DNA from 3 places in the Tissierella pigra genome. Region 1 is predicted to be linked to each of the others. Evidence: riboswitches for the same ligand, from Rfam matches in the RefSeq annotation. Region 1 holds a riboswitch; each other region holds the start of a gene.
The links. Region 1 has a riboswitch for cobalamin ahead of sucC (ADP-forming succinate--CoA ligase subunit beta). Riboswitches for the same ligand answer to the same signal wherever they lie in the genome.
Positions count from the first base shown of each region.

Region 1 (6,074 bases):
TATCTCATTACTTTTATCACTAATGATTATAACATTCAATCTTTCATTAAAACTTGCAATCATATTATCTATTACATATGCATTTATAATAAGACCTAATAAAGCATATAATCCAAGTTTTAAACCAAAACTAAATGTAGCAAATACTATAATAATAAAATCAGATAAAAGTAATGCCTTTCCTATGTTTAAATGAGTGAATTTATTGATTATCTTTGCTATAATATCAGTCCCTCCAGTAGAGGCATTTTGAGAAAAAATTATAGCCATTCCTATACCTTGTATAATTATTCCATAAATTAAATTTATTGTCAAATCATCTATTATAGGCGATTCTAACGGAGTAATTATTTCAAGTAGATATATAATTCCTGATAATAGAAAGCTTGAATATATGGTATATCCTCCAAAGTCTTTTCCAATTACTAAAAATGCCAATATAAAAAGAAAGATATTTACGATCCCCATTATTATGCCAATTGGAATAAATTTGAATATATTATTTATTACCATGGCAATTCCTATTGCACCACCTACAGCTAGATTTTCTGGCAATAAAAAATAATATAGCCCTAAAGCCATAATAAATACACCAAAATTAATCAGCATAAATTTTTTAAAATTAATCTTCATAGGCACTTCTCCACAATTGATTGTCCTTTAATGCCTCTATTAATGTATTGGCTATATTAGTAGGAGTATCTGACATATATATACCAGAATCCTTCATTGTTTTTATTTTTTCTTCCGCAGTACCTTTACCAGATGATATAATAGCTCCCGCATGCCCCATCCTCTTTCCAGTTGGCGCTGTTTTTCCACTAATAAAACCTACTACGGGTTTTCTCATGTTTTCTTTAATCCACAGAGCAGCTTTTTCTTCTGCATTTCCGCCTATTTCTCCAATCATAATTACTGCATCTGTATCTTCATCTTCATTGAAAGCCTTAAGTACATCTATAAAATCAGTTCCATTTACAGGATCTCCTCCAATTCCTACAGCAGTTGATTGTCCAATTCCTTTTTGAGATAATTGATGTACTGCCTCATAGGTCAAAGTCCCAGAACGTGATACAATCCCTATTCTTCCTTTTTTATGTATATATCCTGGCATAATCCCTATTTTACATTCTTCTGGTGTAATAATTCCTGGACAATTAGGACCAATTAATCTAGTTTTTTTGCCTTCCATATATCTTTTAACTATGAGCATATCCCTTATAGGAATATGTTCAGTAATACAAATAATCATATCTAATCCTGCATCTACACCTTCTAGAATTGCATCTGCTGCAAACTTAGCTGGAACATATATTATCGAAACATTTCCTCCAGTATTATCTACAGCCTCTTGCACAGTATTAAATACAGGTATACCTTCAACTTCAGTATTTCCTTTTCCTGGTGTTACTCCTCCAACTATATTAGTTCCATACTCAAGCATTAGTTTTGTATGATATGCAGCAGTATTACCTGTTATTCCTTGTACTATTAGTTTAGTGGATTTATTTACCCATATACTCATTATTTAGCCACCTTTCTATTTTATTAATTCTAATATTTTCTTAGCACCTTCATCCATATCTTTTACTGCAAATATATTTAGACTAGAGCTTTTTATTATTTCCATACCCAAGTCTGCATTAGTTCCTTCCAATCTAATTACTAAAGGAATATCCAATTTTAATTCTTTAGCTGCATTGACAATTCCTTTAGCTATAATGTCACATTTCATTATTCCACCAAATATATTGACAAAAATCCCTTTAACTCTATGGTCTAATAATATTATCTTAAATGCCTTGGTAACATTTTCTTCTGCAGCTCCTCCACCTACATCTAAAAAATTAGCTGGTTCCCCACCATGAAATTTTATTAAATCCATAGTAGCCATGGCTAAGCCTGCACCATTTACTACACATCCAATATTTCCATCTAAGGATATATAAGATAAACCATATTTTGATGCTTCTATTTCTTTTTCATCTTCTTCACTTAAATCTCTATAGTTGGATATATCTTGATTTCTAAATAAGCCATTTTCATCAAAGTTTATTTTTGCATCTAAAGCAATTAATTTTCTTTCTGTTGTTAATACCAATGGATTTATTTCGACCAAGGTACAATCTTTCTCCATGAAAAGTCGATATAAATTCATCATAAACTTTACTCCATCATCCATTACCTCTATTGGCAAATTAATATTAAAACATATTCTTCTGGCTTGAAATTCTGTTAAACCTATTAGGGAATCTATAGTCTCTTTATAAATTTTATTAGGTCTTTTTAATGCTACTTCTTCAATGTCAGTTCCGCCTTCTTCAGATGCCATAAGAGTTACCCTTGACTTATCTCTATCTAGTACAAATCCCAAATAATATTCTTTATAAATTTCACATCCTTCTTCTATTAGGACAGCCTTTACTTCCTTTCCTTCTTCTCCCGTTTGATGTGTTATTAATTTTTTACCTAATAGCTCTTTAGAATAATTTTTAACATCATCTATTGATTCAGCTATTTTAACTCCTCCAGCCTTTCCACGTCCACCAGCATGGATTTGAGCCTTTACAACTGCAATATCAGTTCCTATTCTCCAAGAAGCCTTTTCTGCATCTTCTGGATTATGTATAACTTCTCCATTAGGAACTGGAATTCCATAGTTTCTTAATAATTCTTTTGCCTGATATTCATGTATATTCATCTTTATCCCCCCAATTTATTTTTCAAAAAAATAACTCAGCAAAAATTTGCTGAGTTATTACTATAATCTTATAAAACAAGTATTGCAGAACAAAAAAAACCTTTCTACAATAGAAAGGATATTATTAATAGAGTAGAACAAGCCTTTAGCCTACCTTATAAATAACACCTCCTCATCCTCGTGAGCAATAAACAGCGTTTTTATCATTGGCAGGTCTCCTGACTAAAGAATAACAAACTTTATCCCTTCCCATACTTTAAGTACAGTGGTATTTATAAAGTTCTATCTATCACAGTGGCGGGACCGTGTCGGAATTAAACCGAGCTTCCCTTTTAAATAATCTTATATAAAATTATACCAACGATTAAAATATTAAATTTTAAGAAAAATATATCATATTAAATATAAATTGTCAAATTATAGGTTTTAATAGAATATTATTTATAATATTGATATTAGTCTTTATAGAAAAAAATTACTATATAAGATAACTTTCTCTATTAAAAAATAGAGAAAGTTATCTTATTATATTTATTTTGCTAACTCATATAAGGCTTGAGCATATATTTTTGTAATCTTCATTAAATTCTCTATGGATATATATTCATCTCTTTGATGAACTACATCTGGTTGACCTGGAAACATTGGTCCAAATGCTACAGCATTTTCCATGGCTCTAGCATAAGTTCCACCGCCAATAGTAATGGCATCACTATTTATATCTCCTGTTTGTTCCTTATATACTTTCATCAAGGTTTTCACTAAAAAGCTATCCTTTGGAACATATAATGGCTTACTGTCACTTCTGCCTTCAACTAACTCTAATTTTGTTCCTTCAATATTCTTCCTTATGCCTTCATATACTTCCTTTGAACTGCTTCTTATTGGATACCTAACATTTATAGTTAAGATTATCTTATTATCCTCTAGTTTAATAAGCCCTGGATTAAAATTTAATTTTCCTGACATATCATCTTCTAATCCACATCCAATTCTTTCACCATTATGTTTGAATCCTATTCTTTCATTGTAAATATTTATAAATTCACAAATATCACATTTACCTTCAAGCATATAACCTAAAAAGTCCATTAAATACGAAATAGCATTTTCTCCTTTTTCTGGAGTACTTCCGTGGGCTGATATGCCCCTTGCTATTACCTTTACTTGATTATTCACTATATTTATATCTATTGAATTATTCTTCTCTTTTATATAATCCTTATATCTTTCATCAAAGTTCTCTATATCCTCTACTTCTAAAGTCACCTCTGCATAGTCTGGAACCATATTGGGGGCATTTCCACCTTTTAAATCTATAAGTTTGATACTTCCACATATATTTGAATCTATTTTTTGTTCTAGATTAAATACTATAATGCCCTTTTCTCCATATATAACGGGAAAATCTGCATCTGGTGTAAATGCCATAGTTGGAGCTTTTTCATGCTTGAAATAATAATTCATACATCCCCAACCTGTTTCCTCATTTGTTCCAAGTATCAATCTAATCTTTCTATTAAGACTTATACCAGATTCTTTTAGAGCCTTCATAGCATAAAGTACAGCAATAGCAGGTCCTTTATCATCTACAGTACCTCTCCCATATATTTTTTCATCATGAATTTCCCCGCCATAAGGAGGATAAGTCCAACCTGTACCTTCTGGTACAACATCAAGGTGAGCTAAAACTCCTACTGTCTCTTCTCCTTGTCCGAACTCTGCATATCCAGCATAGCCCTCTAAATCTTTAGTATCAAATCCTAGTTTTTCTGATAGTTCTAGAGCATATTGAAGTGCTTTATAAGGTCCCTCCCCAAAGGGCATATTCTCTTTTGGTTCTTCTTCTACACTTTTAATTTTTACTATTTCTTGAGTTGATGCAATAATTTCTTCCTTATAACTATCAATTAAATTTATAAAATTCATTTTATACTCTCCCCTTTCCTGCTTATGATTATTATACCTTTGTTATTATTTTCATTCAACTTTATTATTTTTCTTTTATATAAATCCAATTAAATGGTTACACTAACCTTAGAAAAATTAATAAGGTGGGGATATCTTGAAAAAGAAGAAAATAATATTTTTGTTTTTAGTATTAGGGTTAATTGCATCCTTTATACTTATTTACGATGGTTTTTTCCCAACTAAAAATTTTGCGTCATTTAAAGTTGGAGATAGACTATTAGTATGGTCAATTACTCTAATCCTATTTATTCTCTATACTCATACAGATAGTAAACCTCAATTAGTCCCCTCAGTTCTATCTATTGAAAAAGATGCAGGAAAAGAAAAGGATAAATCAGATGTATCTTTTAAAGATGTAGCAGGACTAGACGAAATAAAAGAGGAGTTACAAGAAACTATTGATTTTATCAACAATTTTATGAAGTATAGAAAAATGGGTGCTAAAATACCTAAAGGTATTTTATTCTATGGACCTCCTGGAACTGGAAAAACTCTATTGGCTAAGGCAGTGGCAGGAGAAACCAATTCAACTTTTCTTTATGCCTCTGGATCAGAGTTTGTTGAAAAATATGTAGGAGTAGGTGCAAAGAGAGTTAGAACTCTTTTTGAAAAAGCAAAAAAAGAAGCACCAGCTATTATCTTTATAGACGAGATAGATGCCATAGGTGCTAGAAGAAATTCAGAGTCAAATAATGAAAAGGATCAGACATTAAATCAGCTTTTAGTTGAAATGGATGGATTTAATTCTAATGAGACTGTTATAGTAATTGGTGCAACCAATAGACTAGATTTATTAGATGAGGCTCTGCTTCGTCCTGGTAGATTCGACAGACATATATTTGTAGGAAATCCAAATGTTAAAGCTAGGGAAGAAATCTTAGAGGTTCATACTAAAAATAAACCTTTAGACAAATCAATAGATATTAAGTCCATAGCAAAAAAAACTACAGGTTTGTCTGGTGCTCAATTAGCCAATATTGCCAATGAAGCAGCTATTATTGCTGTAAGAAAAAATAAAAACATTATATCCAGTCATGAGTTTGATGCAGCAATTGAACGAGTTCTTGCAGGGTTAGAAGTTAAAAATCCTAGTATTCTTAGAAAAGAAAAGGAAACTGTAGCAATACATGAAGCAGGTCATGCACTTGTTTCTAAATTATTAGCCACAGATATAGTACAAAAAATATCTATAGTTCCAAGAGGTCAAGCTTTAGGCTATGTACTTAAATTTCCAGATGAAGAAAGATACCTATTAACTAAATCAGAACTTCTCAATAAGATAACTTGTCTATTAGCAGGAAGAGCTGCAGAAGAACTGATATTTAGTGAAATAACCACGGGAGCTAAAGATGATTTAAATAAAGCAACAGATATTGCAAGAGAAATGGTATGTAGTTATGGA
Region 1 is NZ_JAHLPJ010000001.1:2,653,733-2,659,806, forward strand. Features, by position in the region: gene KQI41_RS13055 (YitT family protein) at 1-633, opposite strand, end outside; gene sucD (succinate--CoA ligase subunit alpha) at 623-1,525, opposite strand; gene sucC (ADP-forming succinate--CoA ligase subunit beta) at 1,541-2,701, opposite strand; cobalamin riboswitch at 2,893-3,078, opposite strand; gene pepV (dipeptidase PepV) at 3,233-4,630, opposite strand; gene ftsH (ATP-dependent zinc metalloprotease FtsH) at 4,767-6,074, shown strand, end outside.

Region 2 (6,074 bases), 1.0 Mb from region 1:
ACTGGGTCTAACATCAAAGATATTTCTTGCAGCATTAATGGTCTTTTTCAATGTTTTTTTCTCTACTTATGCAGGTATTCAAAATGTAGAACCCAAGCTCATTGAATCCGCGAACTTACTAGGTGCAGGAACGATACAAACAATATACCATGTCGTGTTACCATCTAGTATGCCTTGGATAATAGCTGGCATTCGTAATGGTGTAGGGGCTTCTTTAATTGGTGCAATCATTGGAGAATTTATGGGGGCTTCGGCAGGGTTTGGATGGATGATTGCTTATGCGTCATCATATTTTAAAATTGCTCGTGTTATGTCATGTATTTTTATTTTATTAATAGTAGGTATTATTCTTAATTTTATTCTTGATAAGATTGAAGCATATTTACTGCGTTGGAGAGCAGTTACAAGATTATCTCTACATCATGAAAAAAATACATAAAATCTAATTAAATAAGGAGGCAGAATATGAAAAAATCAATAATTATCGTACTTTTAATTTGTTTAGTAGCTGGAGTATTTACTGGATGCACATCAAAAGGTGTTTATAATGATTCTGATCTTACAAAAATTGTAATATCAGAAATGAGAGGAGAGTCTTGGATTCCTGTATATGCAGCTGAAATGTTAGGCTACTTTAAAGAAGAGGGTTTAGATACTGAATGGGTTGTTTTTAAAGATGGGCCAATAGCTTTCCAAGGAATGCATGCAGGAGATTCACAATTTTGTATGTTATCTACTGAGCCGGTACTTCGTGCTTTTGAAGAGGGCTTAGAGTCTAAGATTGTTATTTCAACAGTAAAGAATAAACAATATATTTTTGCTGGAAATTCTGAAATAACAAGCGTTGAACAATTAAGAGGTAAGACGATTTTTGCTGGTATGCCAGGTTCTGCTCCTTATTCATTTGTTCTTTCTGTTTTAGAAGAAGCGGGACTTTCTGAAAATGATGTTGAATGGATAAATATGGAGTATGGAGCTGCTTTGGTTGCACTTGAGCAAGGAAGTATAGCTGCATCATTTTTTGATGGAATTCATATTAATGAACTTAAAAATCTAAATGCCAATATTTTAATTAATACCTCGGATCCTATACAGCATGAGGCACTTTATGGTTCTAAGTACTATGAATCACAAATGGTCACAGTTACTAAGGAGTTTGCAGAAAAAAATCCTGAAACAGTTCAAAAATTTGTAAATGCTGTTATAAAAGCTATGGCATGGCAATCAGAGCATACTGATGAAGAACTTGCGAAATTAGTTTCTCCTATGTTTGAAGGTAAAGATTTAGTTGAAATTGTTGGCATATTGAGAGGGTCACTTTCTAACGATGGTTTCTTTTCCGAAGAAGGCTATAATGCAATCGAAGGTTTTTGCTTAGAACAAGGAATTATTGAAAACCCTATTGGATATGAAAATGTAATTGATATGTCTTATGTGAATAATGCAATAAAATCATTAGAGAAATAAAATTCTTTCAAAATATATTATAACAGTTAATCTAATTTCTAAGAAAAACATATTGGAAGTTAGATTAACTTTAATTTATTGTTTATAGATGATTTAATCAAATTAAGGAGATAAACATGTCATATATTGTTTTTGAAAATATAGAAAAATATTATGGTGAAAATCATGTACTTAAAAATACCAATCTTTCAATTCATAAGGGAGAATTTGTTACATTACTTGGCTCTTCAGGCTGTGGAAAAAGTACACTTCTTCGATGTCTTGCTGGATTAGAAGGGGTAACCAGTGGAAAGATATTTCTAGATGGAGAAGATATTACTTTTTGGAATCCTAAGAGCCGAAATATTGGGATGATATTCCAACAATATAGCCTTTTTCCTAATATGAATGTATATAATAATATTTCATTTGGACTTAGGATGAAGAAGGTTAAAAAAGACACTATTAATGGTCTTGTGAAAGATACTTTAAAAATAGTAGATCTCCAAGGTTATGAAAAGCGATATCCTTACCAGCTTTCAGGTGGCGAACAGCAGAGAGTGGCATTGGCAAGATGTATTGTTACTAAGCCCAAGGTATTACTACTAGATGAGCCCTTGAGTGCAGTAGATGCGAAGCTTCGAAAATCTTTACAAGCTAGGATAAAGGAAATACATAGAGAACTTAATATGACTTCTATATTTGTCACCCACGATCAAGATGAAGCAATGACTATGTCAGATACAATTCATATAATGAGAGATGGTATTATAGAACAATCAGGAACCCCTTTTGAAGTCTATAGTAATCCAAAAAGTATTTTTGCGGCAAGTTTTGTTGGAAATTACAATATATTGGAAAAAGATCAATTCTCAAAACTAATAAATCAAGAGTATTCAACTTATTCAAAAATTGTAATTAGGCCAGAGACTATTGAAATATCTCATGTTAAACTAGAATCTTGCAAAGATTCATATTCTGTTTCGGGTAAAATTATTGGTATACTCCCTCAAGGTAATATTATAAGATATACAGTTGATATCAATTCTGTTTCTTTAAAAGTGGATGTGCTCTTTAATGATTTGGAACTTTATGCTTTGGGACAAGAAGTATATTTAAAATTTAAGAAAAATCATTGTATTAATCTATAACTATGGAATAGTTAAGGAGGATGGAAATTGAAAAGGAATAAAAAGATAATATTAATTTGTCATTGTATCATTAATTCCAATTCTAAGGTTGAAGGTCTTAGTCAGTATGGGGGAATTTTTAAGGAATTTGTAAATCTTATTGCAGAGAAAGATATTGGTATTATTCAACTTCCTTGTCCAGAAATGATTGTATATGGAATAAAAAGATGGGGCCATGTAAAGGAGCAATTTGATACCTTATTTTATAGAGAACAATGTAGAGAAATGCTTAGACCAATAGTTCAACAGACTAAAAGTTATATTGATGCAGGATATGAGATTCTAGGAGTTGTGGGTATAGATGGAAGTCCAAGTTGTGGAGTTAATTATACTTGTTCTGGAGAATTCAGAGGAGAGATTTCGAATAATGATGAATTAGAAAGCATCCTTGAAACTTTAAAGGAAGTTAAAGGTTCTGGTATATTTATGGAAGAGTTAACAAATTATCTGAAAGAATCTGGAATAAAGATACCCTTTATAGCAATTAATGAAAATGATGTATATAGTTCTTTGGATAAAATAGCAGAATTTATAAACTAGAAAACAGTAATTCTCCTATTTATCAGTTGTTAGCTCGAGAATAAAAAAGGCTGTTTCATAACTGATAAACCAGTTATGAAACAGCCTCATTTTATATTATACTTATTTTTATTTTAATATAGAATTAATGAACCATATATTTTTACTATAATCAGCAACGTAGTCTTCAAATATGGCTACAGTTTCAAAGTCTCCTTCTTCATCAGCTATATTTCTGATTTCAGTTGCTAATATTTTCATTTTTTCTAAATCTGTTTTAACTATTTCTAATGATTCTTTAATTGCAAAATCTTTAGCCTTGATTTCTTCAATATCTGAATTATCTAGGTATTCAGCCATAGTTGATAATGGCATTATATCTTTCATCTTTAATAATTCTGCAACTTCGTCTAGATTTTCAAATAATTTGTCATATAGACCTTCAGTAAATTCGTGAACTTGAACAAATTGGTTACCTACAACATTCCAATGGATATTGTGGAATTTAATATTCAATACAGCCAAATTTGATAAATATTTTTGTAATAAATTTACATGTTTCATATAACCCCTCCTAAAAATTTTTAATTAACTATTAATTAGTATCTTTCTTTAATCTAATTATATGATAAAATAAGATAAACAAAAAGGCACAAATTTGTTCGTAAGGATGTGAAATTATGAAAAGCAAAATTTCTAATGGATTTGAAATTGTACATGATTTAATTAAACTAAGATGGATACCAGAAATTCTAAAGTCTATCCATCTTGGGAATGGACGGTATAAGGATATTTTAAATAGTATCCCATATATGAGTCATACAGAATTAAATAGGAAATTAACTATATTACTAGACAGAAAGGTTATAGAGAAAATAACCGATGGAAGTGATAACTACTATTCCTTGCAGAGCTTTGGCAAAGATTTAGTTCATATTTTTTATCACTTAGAAGATTTGGAGGATAAGTATTTTGAGCAAAAATCTGGATAAACAGGTATAATGAGTTGATTTCCTTGTATTAAACATTCATCAGGTCTTAAGTATTAATAAAAAGATAACAAACATATTTGCTGAAGCTTGTGTGGAATTTATTTATGTAGTATAATGTTGATTAAAATTGAATATAGGATAAATAGGTTTATAGAATTATTATTCTATTGTAATAGGGAAGTAGGGTGTAAATCCCTCACGGTCCCGCCGCTGTAAAAGAATAGTCTTTTCTAAATGCCACTGGGAAACTGGGAAGGCAGAAAAGATGATTAAGCTTGAGTCAGAATACCTTCCTATTTTATTAGCAGAATAACTCTACGGTAGATGGAGAAAGCTAGTTTTTAAGTAAATTGCTTTATTTGGCTATCCTTCTGATGATTATTTTCAGAAGGTTTTTTGATAGCAATTATTTTTGGATTTAAAACAACAAAAATGGTCTATATATAGGCTTACAAAACTCCAGCAATCGTAGAATTCTATGAATGTTGGAGTTTTTTATGTACCGTAAAAAGAAAGGGTGAAAAAGATGAAAAAGTATAAAAACATATTGTGGTTAATGATTTTGGCTGTAATAACCACTAGTATTTCAGGTTGTACCAAAACCACAGGAGTAGGTGGTTTAACCAATGTTCAGAATACAGAAAAGGTAGATGATACTCAGCTATCAATAACTGTAGAAGGAGACAAGTATCCCTTAACTGTAAAGGACTTTTTAAAAAAGGAAACTATTTTAAAAGAGAAACCAGAGAAGATAGCTGTATTGTCTGGTACTCCTTTAAACATTTGGTACGATTTAGGAGGCAAGTCTGTATGTACATCTGACGTATCAGACAATGTGAAACTTATACCAGAGTATAGAGAGGAAATACGAAATCTTCCAACTATAGGGCCTGTATATTCTATAGATATGGAGTCTGTAATACCTCATAAGCCAGATTTAATTATAGCTCAAGTTGGAACCCAATCAACTCAAGCAAAGAAGTTAAGAGAAATGGGTTTTAATGTAATCACTACTCATATAAGAGGATATGATGATGTGGTGTCTACATATAAGGCATTTGGAAAAATACTTGAGAAGGAAGAACTAGCTGAAACTAAAATAAAGGAACTGGAAAAACAGAAAAAAGAAATTGTATCAAAATTACCAGATGAATCTAAATCTGTAGTTATATTATATATAACTTCTAAAACACTTGCTGTAAAACTAGATAATAGTATAGCAGGAGATGTTGCTAAGATATTGAGACTTAAAAATATTGCATCTGATTTACCACCAGATACTATAGGATCAGAAACTACGCCATTGGATATAGAGTATATAGTGGAGAAAAATCCAGATTATGTTTTGGTTACCAGTATGATTTCCAGTAATGAAGAAGCTATAAAATCCATAGAGGAAGAATTTAACACAAATCCAGTATGGAGTGGGGTAAAAGCTGTACAGGAAGGTCGTGTTATTCATCTTCCACAGGAATACTTTTTGTATAATGCAGGGCCTTATTATAATGAAGCCATAGAATATATGGCTAAAAATATTTATCCAGAAATTTATGAAGAGGTGAATAAGTAGGATGAAAAGCGATATTTCCCTTAAAGACAATAAAGGTTTTAAAATAACCATTATTGCTATTTTAATAATACTGTTTTTTGTGGGTTTTATACTGGGAAATACTAAAGGCACTCTTGAAGTTGGGGCAAAACGTATATTTGAAGTTATTATGACAGATGACGGAAGTGCGGAAAGAATGGTAATTTGGAATATTAGATTGCCAAGAATGATATTAGCTGCTTTAGTAGGTGCAAACCTTGCTTTATCAGGTGCTATTTTACAAGGGGTTATGAAGAATCCTTTAGCAGATCCAAGTATTATTGGTATAAGTAGTGGTGCAGGGCTTTTTGGTATAGCAGTATTAGTTATCTTTCCTCA
Region 2 is NZ_JAHLPJ010000001.1:3,689,965-3,696,038, reverse strand. Features, by position in the region: gene KQI41_RS17890 (ABC transporter permease) at 1-439, shown strand, start outside; gene KQI41_RS17885 (ABC transporter substrate-binding protein) at 466-1,467, shown strand; gene KQI41_RS17880 (ABC transporter ATP-binding protein) at 1,584-2,597, shown strand; gene KQI41_RS17875 (CD3072 family TudS-related putative desulfidase) at 2,625-3,176, shown strand; gene KQI41_RS17870 (Dps family protein) at 3,285-3,719, opposite strand; gene KQI41_RS17865 (winged helix-turn-helix transcriptional regulator) at 3,836-4,147, shown strand; cobalamin riboswitch at 4,275-4,458, shown strand; gene KQI41_RS17860 (ABC transporter substrate-binding protein) at 4,674-5,717, shown strand; gene KQI41_RS17855 (FecCD family ABC transporter permease) at 5,719-6,074, shown strand, end outside.
Region 2: another riboswitch for cobalamin. It lies ahead of KQI41_RS17860 (ABC transporter substrate-binding protein); the one in region 1 lies ahead of sucC (ADP-forming succinate--CoA ligase subunit beta).

Region 3 (6,074 bases), 1.5 Mb from region 1:
AAATGTCCTAAACGCGATAAATGTTTATACGAAAGTAATACCACAGGAGAAATTTCCTCAGAGCAAACAAGGATAATTAGACGACATATCAAAGAACATTATGCCGATGAAGTTCGCTCTTTCATGAAGACAGAAAAGGGCAAAAATCTTTATCAACGAAGGAAAGAAACCGTTGAAAGGGCATTTGCAGATTTAAAAGAATTGATGGGTATGAGATATGCACATTATCGTGGGTCACATGCAGTAAAAGCTCAAGTCCTAGTGACAGGGGCTGCTTATAATGTCAAAAAGATTGCAAGACTGCTGGACAAGCAGGAAAAGGAATAGTGATAATACCAGAAAAGCCATTAAATATAGGGTAACTTCAATTAAAATTTAATAAATTTAATTATATAAGGAGAAAAAAGCCTAATTTCTTACTTTTCTTAAGAAATTAAGGCTTTTTTCGATAGTCTCAATATAAAAAAGTTACTTTAAAATTAAAGTAACTTTTTTATATTCTGATTCCTTCAAAATTTGATAAAATATTTACTATATCTATGATATATTTAAAGATATGGTAGAGATGAAGGTCAAAGTAGTAATTATTCTTTTATTTATTAAAAGATACTATTGTAAGAATACTTATCAATATAAATAAGGAATTTTTTTGATAAAGCTAGAATTGAAAAAGACAGGATTTGACTACAAAAAAGACAAGCTGTTTCACGGATTTGGTTTGGAGAATATAAATAAAATAGTAGATAAATATAACGGGTATATGAATTATGAACAAGTTGAAAATACATTTATAGTTAAAGTATTGTTACAGAATTCCTTAACTAGTCCTATATCATAAATAAAATTTATGATAAAATACTTATAAGATTTAAATTTAAATACTAGGAGATGAAAAAAATGAATCCAAAATATTACTCATTTAATTCACCCATAGGAAAACTAACAGTATATTTTATTGAAGAAGGAGTTATAGGTCTTTCCTTTGCAGAAGAAGGGGACAATTTGAAATATATGAAAAGATACTACGGTACTCCTGTAGAGGTAGATAAAAATGATTATAATTATCATGATGAAATAATTAAGTATCTAGAAGGAAGTCTAAAGGAATTTACTATACCTTTTTTATTTAAAGGAACTCCTTTTCAAGAAAAAGTATGGAAAGAGCTAATAAATATTCCCTATGGTGAAACTAGAACTTATAAAGAAATGGCTGAAATAGTAGGATGTCCAAAGGGACCTAGAGCTGTAGGAAGTGTATTAAATAAAAATCCTGTGGCTATAATTGTACCTTGCCATAGAGTAGTTGGTACTAATGGAAAGTTAGTAGGATTTGCAGGTGGAATAGATTTAAAAGAAAAATTATTGAATCTAGAAAAGAATAACATTATATAATTAACTTGAATATCCTAATATAAAAACAGAAGGGAGAATGATTATGGATTATCCTATTGTTTTTATACCAGGACTTTTTGGCTCCATGGGCGATGATGTAATAAATGGAACTGGAGATTTTTCCTTTGGATTTGCAGAGAAAATCTATAGACCATTTATTGGAATACTAAACTCTATGGGTTATGAAGAAAATAAAAACTTATATATATCCTATTATGATTGGAAAAAACCTGTATTGGAAATAGTAGAAAGGTATTTGATTCCCACTATTGAGGAAGCCAAAAGAAAATCAGGAATGGATAAGGTAATTCTTATAGGGCATAGTTTAGGTGGATTAGTGGGAAGAGCCTATATGTGCTATATATATCCTTTAACTATAGATAAACTAATTATGATAGGTACTCCAAATTTAGGTTCTGTAAATGCCTATTATTTTTGGAGTGGAGGGAAATTGCCTTATTCTAAAGTAGAAGATAATATTTTATATAATGCAGTGAAATTTGGGTTTATATTATACTATAGTTTGTTTCATAGGGTAAACTATATAGAAGGTTTAAGAAAAATATTTCCAGTGGTACAGGATTTACTTCCAAGTTATAAATATGGAGACTATTTATTATTTAAAGATAAAGAAGTTATGAAGACGGTCTCTGTCGAGGATATGATTGTTAGTAATCCATTTTTAAATGGACTGGAAAATATTATAATGGATAAAAATAAAACGTTCATTGTAAGTGGTACAGGAGTAGCTACAAATAATGAGTTTATAGTAAACATAAATAAAAGAAAGAAAGTATTATGGTCAGATGGAAAGCCTATAGATACAATTAAAACAAGTTATGGAGATGGCACAGTAACTACAACTAGTACATTGGGATATTTAGGTGGGAATCATATAGTATTAGAAGGAAATCATACAAATATCTTATATAAATCCAAGAATTATTTGGAAGATATATTAGGAAAAGTATCTTCAATGGAAGAAATAACTGAGGAACAAGTAGAAAAGGTATATTTTATTATAGCTGACAACTGTAATGCCATAAATATTCAAACTTCAGAGTCCAATCAAGTGTCTAGTAAATCAATAAACATTGTTGATGATAAAATTCAAGCTATAAAACTGTCCCCTAATAGATTTATGATAATGATTGCAGGAGATAAGGATTTAAGTTTTAAAATCAATATAGATTCATATATAAAATCTAAGGCTGAAATTCATATGTTTATTGTTGATAATAATGGTATTAATATGGAAAGGGACTACTTGAAGTATATAATGTAATATGATATTATTTTTTTACAATGTAATAGCTTTATAGGTGTTTCATACATTATTATGAAACTTAATAGGGAAAGTGGTGAAATGCCACTACAGCCCCCGCTACTGTAAATGGGTACGAAACCAAAATAGCCACTGGGAAACTGGGAAGGCATTGGAACTAGGATGAACCATAAGTCAGGATACCTGCCTATATTTAAGCCTCGGAGGGAGGGATGAGATATAAAAAACTTATCCTTAATAAAGGCTTAAGTTTTTTTGTTTTCAAAGAGGCAAGTTATTGTAGATAATAAAAAACAGGAGGAAGAAAATGAGAAGAATTAAAGGGTTAGCATTATTATTATCATTGTTATTAGTATTTTCAATAGTTGGCTGTACTTCTAAGGAAAAACCAAATGAAGAATTGTCATTAGAAGATATAGATTCACAGGGTAGTGAAGTAGATGAAGAGATAGTATCTTTTCCAGTAGAAATAGAAGATAGCTTTGGAAACAAAGTAACTATAGAAAAAGAACCTACTAAAATAGTATCTTTAGCACCAAATAATACAGAAGTGTTATTTGCTTTAGGATTGGGAGATAAAGTAATAGGAGTAACATCTTATTGTGATTACCCAGAAGAAGCTAAGACTAAGGAAGTTGTAGGAGATTTTAGTGGAAATAATTTGGAAAAAATAGTGGAGTTAAACCCAGATTTAGTTTTAATTTATGGTGCTGGAAATGAAGAAGATAATAAGATACTAAAAGAGGCAGGAATAAAAGTTCTTGGATTTATGCCTGAAACTATAGATGCTGTAATGAAGGATATAGAAACAGTAGGAAAGGCTACGGGAAAAGATAAAGAAGCATCTGAATTTATAAAATCTATGAATAATAAGAAGAATGAAATACTAGATAAGGTAAAAGATCAAGAAAAAATTAAAGTATTTTATGAAATATGGCATGATCCATTAATGACAGCGGGTAAAGGTTCATATATAGATGAGTTAATTACTTTATCTGGAGGAGAGAATATAGCACAAGATGCAGATGGTGCATATCCACAATATGATTTAGAACAATTAGTTGAAAGAAATCCAGAAGTTTATTTAACATCAGCAGATACTGAAGATAAAACTGTTGAATCTATAAAATCTAGACCAGGTTATGAAAATATATCAGCCATAGAAAATGATAGAATCCATATCTTTGAAGGAAATGAATCAAATATCATGTCTCGACCTGGGCCAAGAATAATTGAAGCATTGGAGTTAGTGGCAAAATCCATTCATCCAGAATTATTTAAATAAAGTTGGGGTTTAGATGAAAAAAGACATAAGTAAGACAAGATATAGTTTGATTATAGTTATATTAATATTGATCCTAACATTTGCCATAGCTTTTTTTTCCGTAATAGGTACTGCAAATATTGGTGTAATAGATACATTTAGAATTGTTATTTCAAAGATACCTATTATAGAAAGATGTATAGATATTTCAGATATTTCTAAGTCACATGAAACTATAATTTGGTCCATAAGACTTCCTAGAGTATTGTTAGGAGCTTTAGTTGGTGCTAGTCTATCTATGACAGGTGCTGCTTTCCAAGGAATATTTAAAAATCCAATGGCTGATCCTTATGTAATAGGAATTTCATCAGGGGCTGCACTTGGTGCTTCCATAGCAATAATACTTGGAATAAATATATCCTTTATGAATTTATCAACTATATCTATATTTGCATTTATTGGGGCCTTATCTGCAGTTTTTACAGTATATAATATAGCAAGAATAAAAAACAAAGTTCCTGTAACTACTTTACTTTTAGCAGGTATTGCCATAGGTCAGTTTTTAACTGCAATAATGTCTTTTTTAATGGTTATTTATAGTAAAGATATGGCAAAGATAATATACTGGACCATGGGAAGTTTGGCGGGAAAAGGGTGGACACCTTTAATAAGTATAACTATTCCTGTAGTTATATCAATGACGGGTATCGGCTTTTTTGCAAGAGACTTAAATATTATGCTAATAGGAGAAGAATCGGCCCAAAGTCTAGGGATAGATGTGGAGAGAACGAAGGTATATATACTTATACTAGGAAGTTTCTTGGTTTCCATGGTAGTATCTGTATCAGGGATCATAGGATTTGTAGGACTTATTATACCTCATATAGTGAGAATAGTATTGGGGCCAGATAATAGAATATTACTTCCATCATCGGCTTTAGTAGGAGCTATATTTATGATATTTGCAGATACCATAGCTCGTACAATAATTTCCCCAGTAGAAATTCCAGTTGGAATAATAACTGCTTTATTTGGAGGTCCATTTTTTCTATATTTGCTGCGAAAGAGTAAGAAATAGTGAGGTGTTGCTATGTATACTTTAGAAGTTAAAGATTTAAGCTTTAGTTATGGAAAGAAAGCAGTATTAAAGAACATATCTCTTAATATAGAAAAAGGAAACTTTATAAGCATAATAGGTCCTAATGGTTCTGGGAAATCCACTCTTTTAAAAAATCTTAATAATTTATATAAACCTGATAATGGAAGCATATTTTTAGATGGACTAAATATAAAGAAAGTAAAACCTAGGGAATTGGCCATGAAAATAGCTTTAGTGCCTCAAAATACTGTTATTGATTATGACTTTACAGTGGAAGATATAGTTCTTATGGGAAGACATCCTTATAAGGGAAGATTTCAAAAGGAAGATGAAAGCGATTATAGGATTGTAAATGAAGCAATGGAAATGACTAATACCCTTTATTTAAAGGATAGGATAATTACAGAGATTTCAGGTGGGGAAAGACAAAGGGTTATAATAGCCAAGGCTCTAGCCCAAAATCCTTCTATTATACTATTAGATGAACCTACTTCTCATTTAGATATAAATCATCAAATAGAAATACTAAATCTATTGAGAAAATTAAATCAAGAAAAAGGTACAACTATAGTGGTAGTAATCCATGATATAAATCTGGCATCAAGGTATTCTGATGAGATTATTCTGATAAAGGATGGTCAAATAAAAGCTACAGGTAGTCCTCAAAAGGTTATAACGAAGGAAAATATTGAATTTGCATATAATATTAACGTTGAAATAGACATGAATAAGTATTCAAATAGTTTATATTTAACACCAATTAATGAGTGAAGATTAAATATAAAAAAACAAACTAGTTTAAACTAGTTTGTTTTTTTATATTTAATTTTTTTATTTGTTATGTTATATTAAATAATTGAGGAGTGATAAAAATGAAATATAAATTAGTTGCAATAGATATGGATGGAACACTTTTAAATAACAATAATGAAGTTTCTGAAAGGACAAGGAAAGCTATAGACAAAGCCAAAGAAAAAGGCGTTCATATTGTTATATCTACAGGAAGGGTTCTCAAATCAGCTTTATACTATGGG
Region 3 is NZ_JAHLPJ010000001.1:1,130,249-1,136,322, forward strand. Features, by position in the region: gene KQI41_RS05590 (IS1182 family transposase) at 1-327, shown strand, start outside; gene KQI41_RS05595 (GHKL domain-containing protein) at 650-838, shown strand; gene KQI41_RS05600 (methylated-DNA--[protein]-cysteine S-methyltransferase) at 898-1,392, shown strand; gene KQI41_RS05605 (esterase/lipase family protein) at 1,436-2,677, shown strand; cobalamin riboswitch at 2,696-2,882, shown strand; gene KQI41_RS05610 (ABC transporter substrate-binding protein) at 2,985-3,962, shown strand; gene KQI41_RS05615 (FecCD family ABC transporter permease) at 3,976-5,019, shown strand; gene KQI41_RS05620 (heme ABC transporter ATP-binding protein) at 5,032-5,811, shown strand; gene KQI41_RS05625 (Cof-type HAD-IIB family hydrolase) at 5,913-6,074, shown strand, end outside.
Region 3: another riboswitch for cobalamin. It lies ahead of KQI41_RS05610 (ABC transporter substrate-binding protein); the one in region 1 lies ahead of sucC (ADP-forming succinate--CoA ligase subunit beta).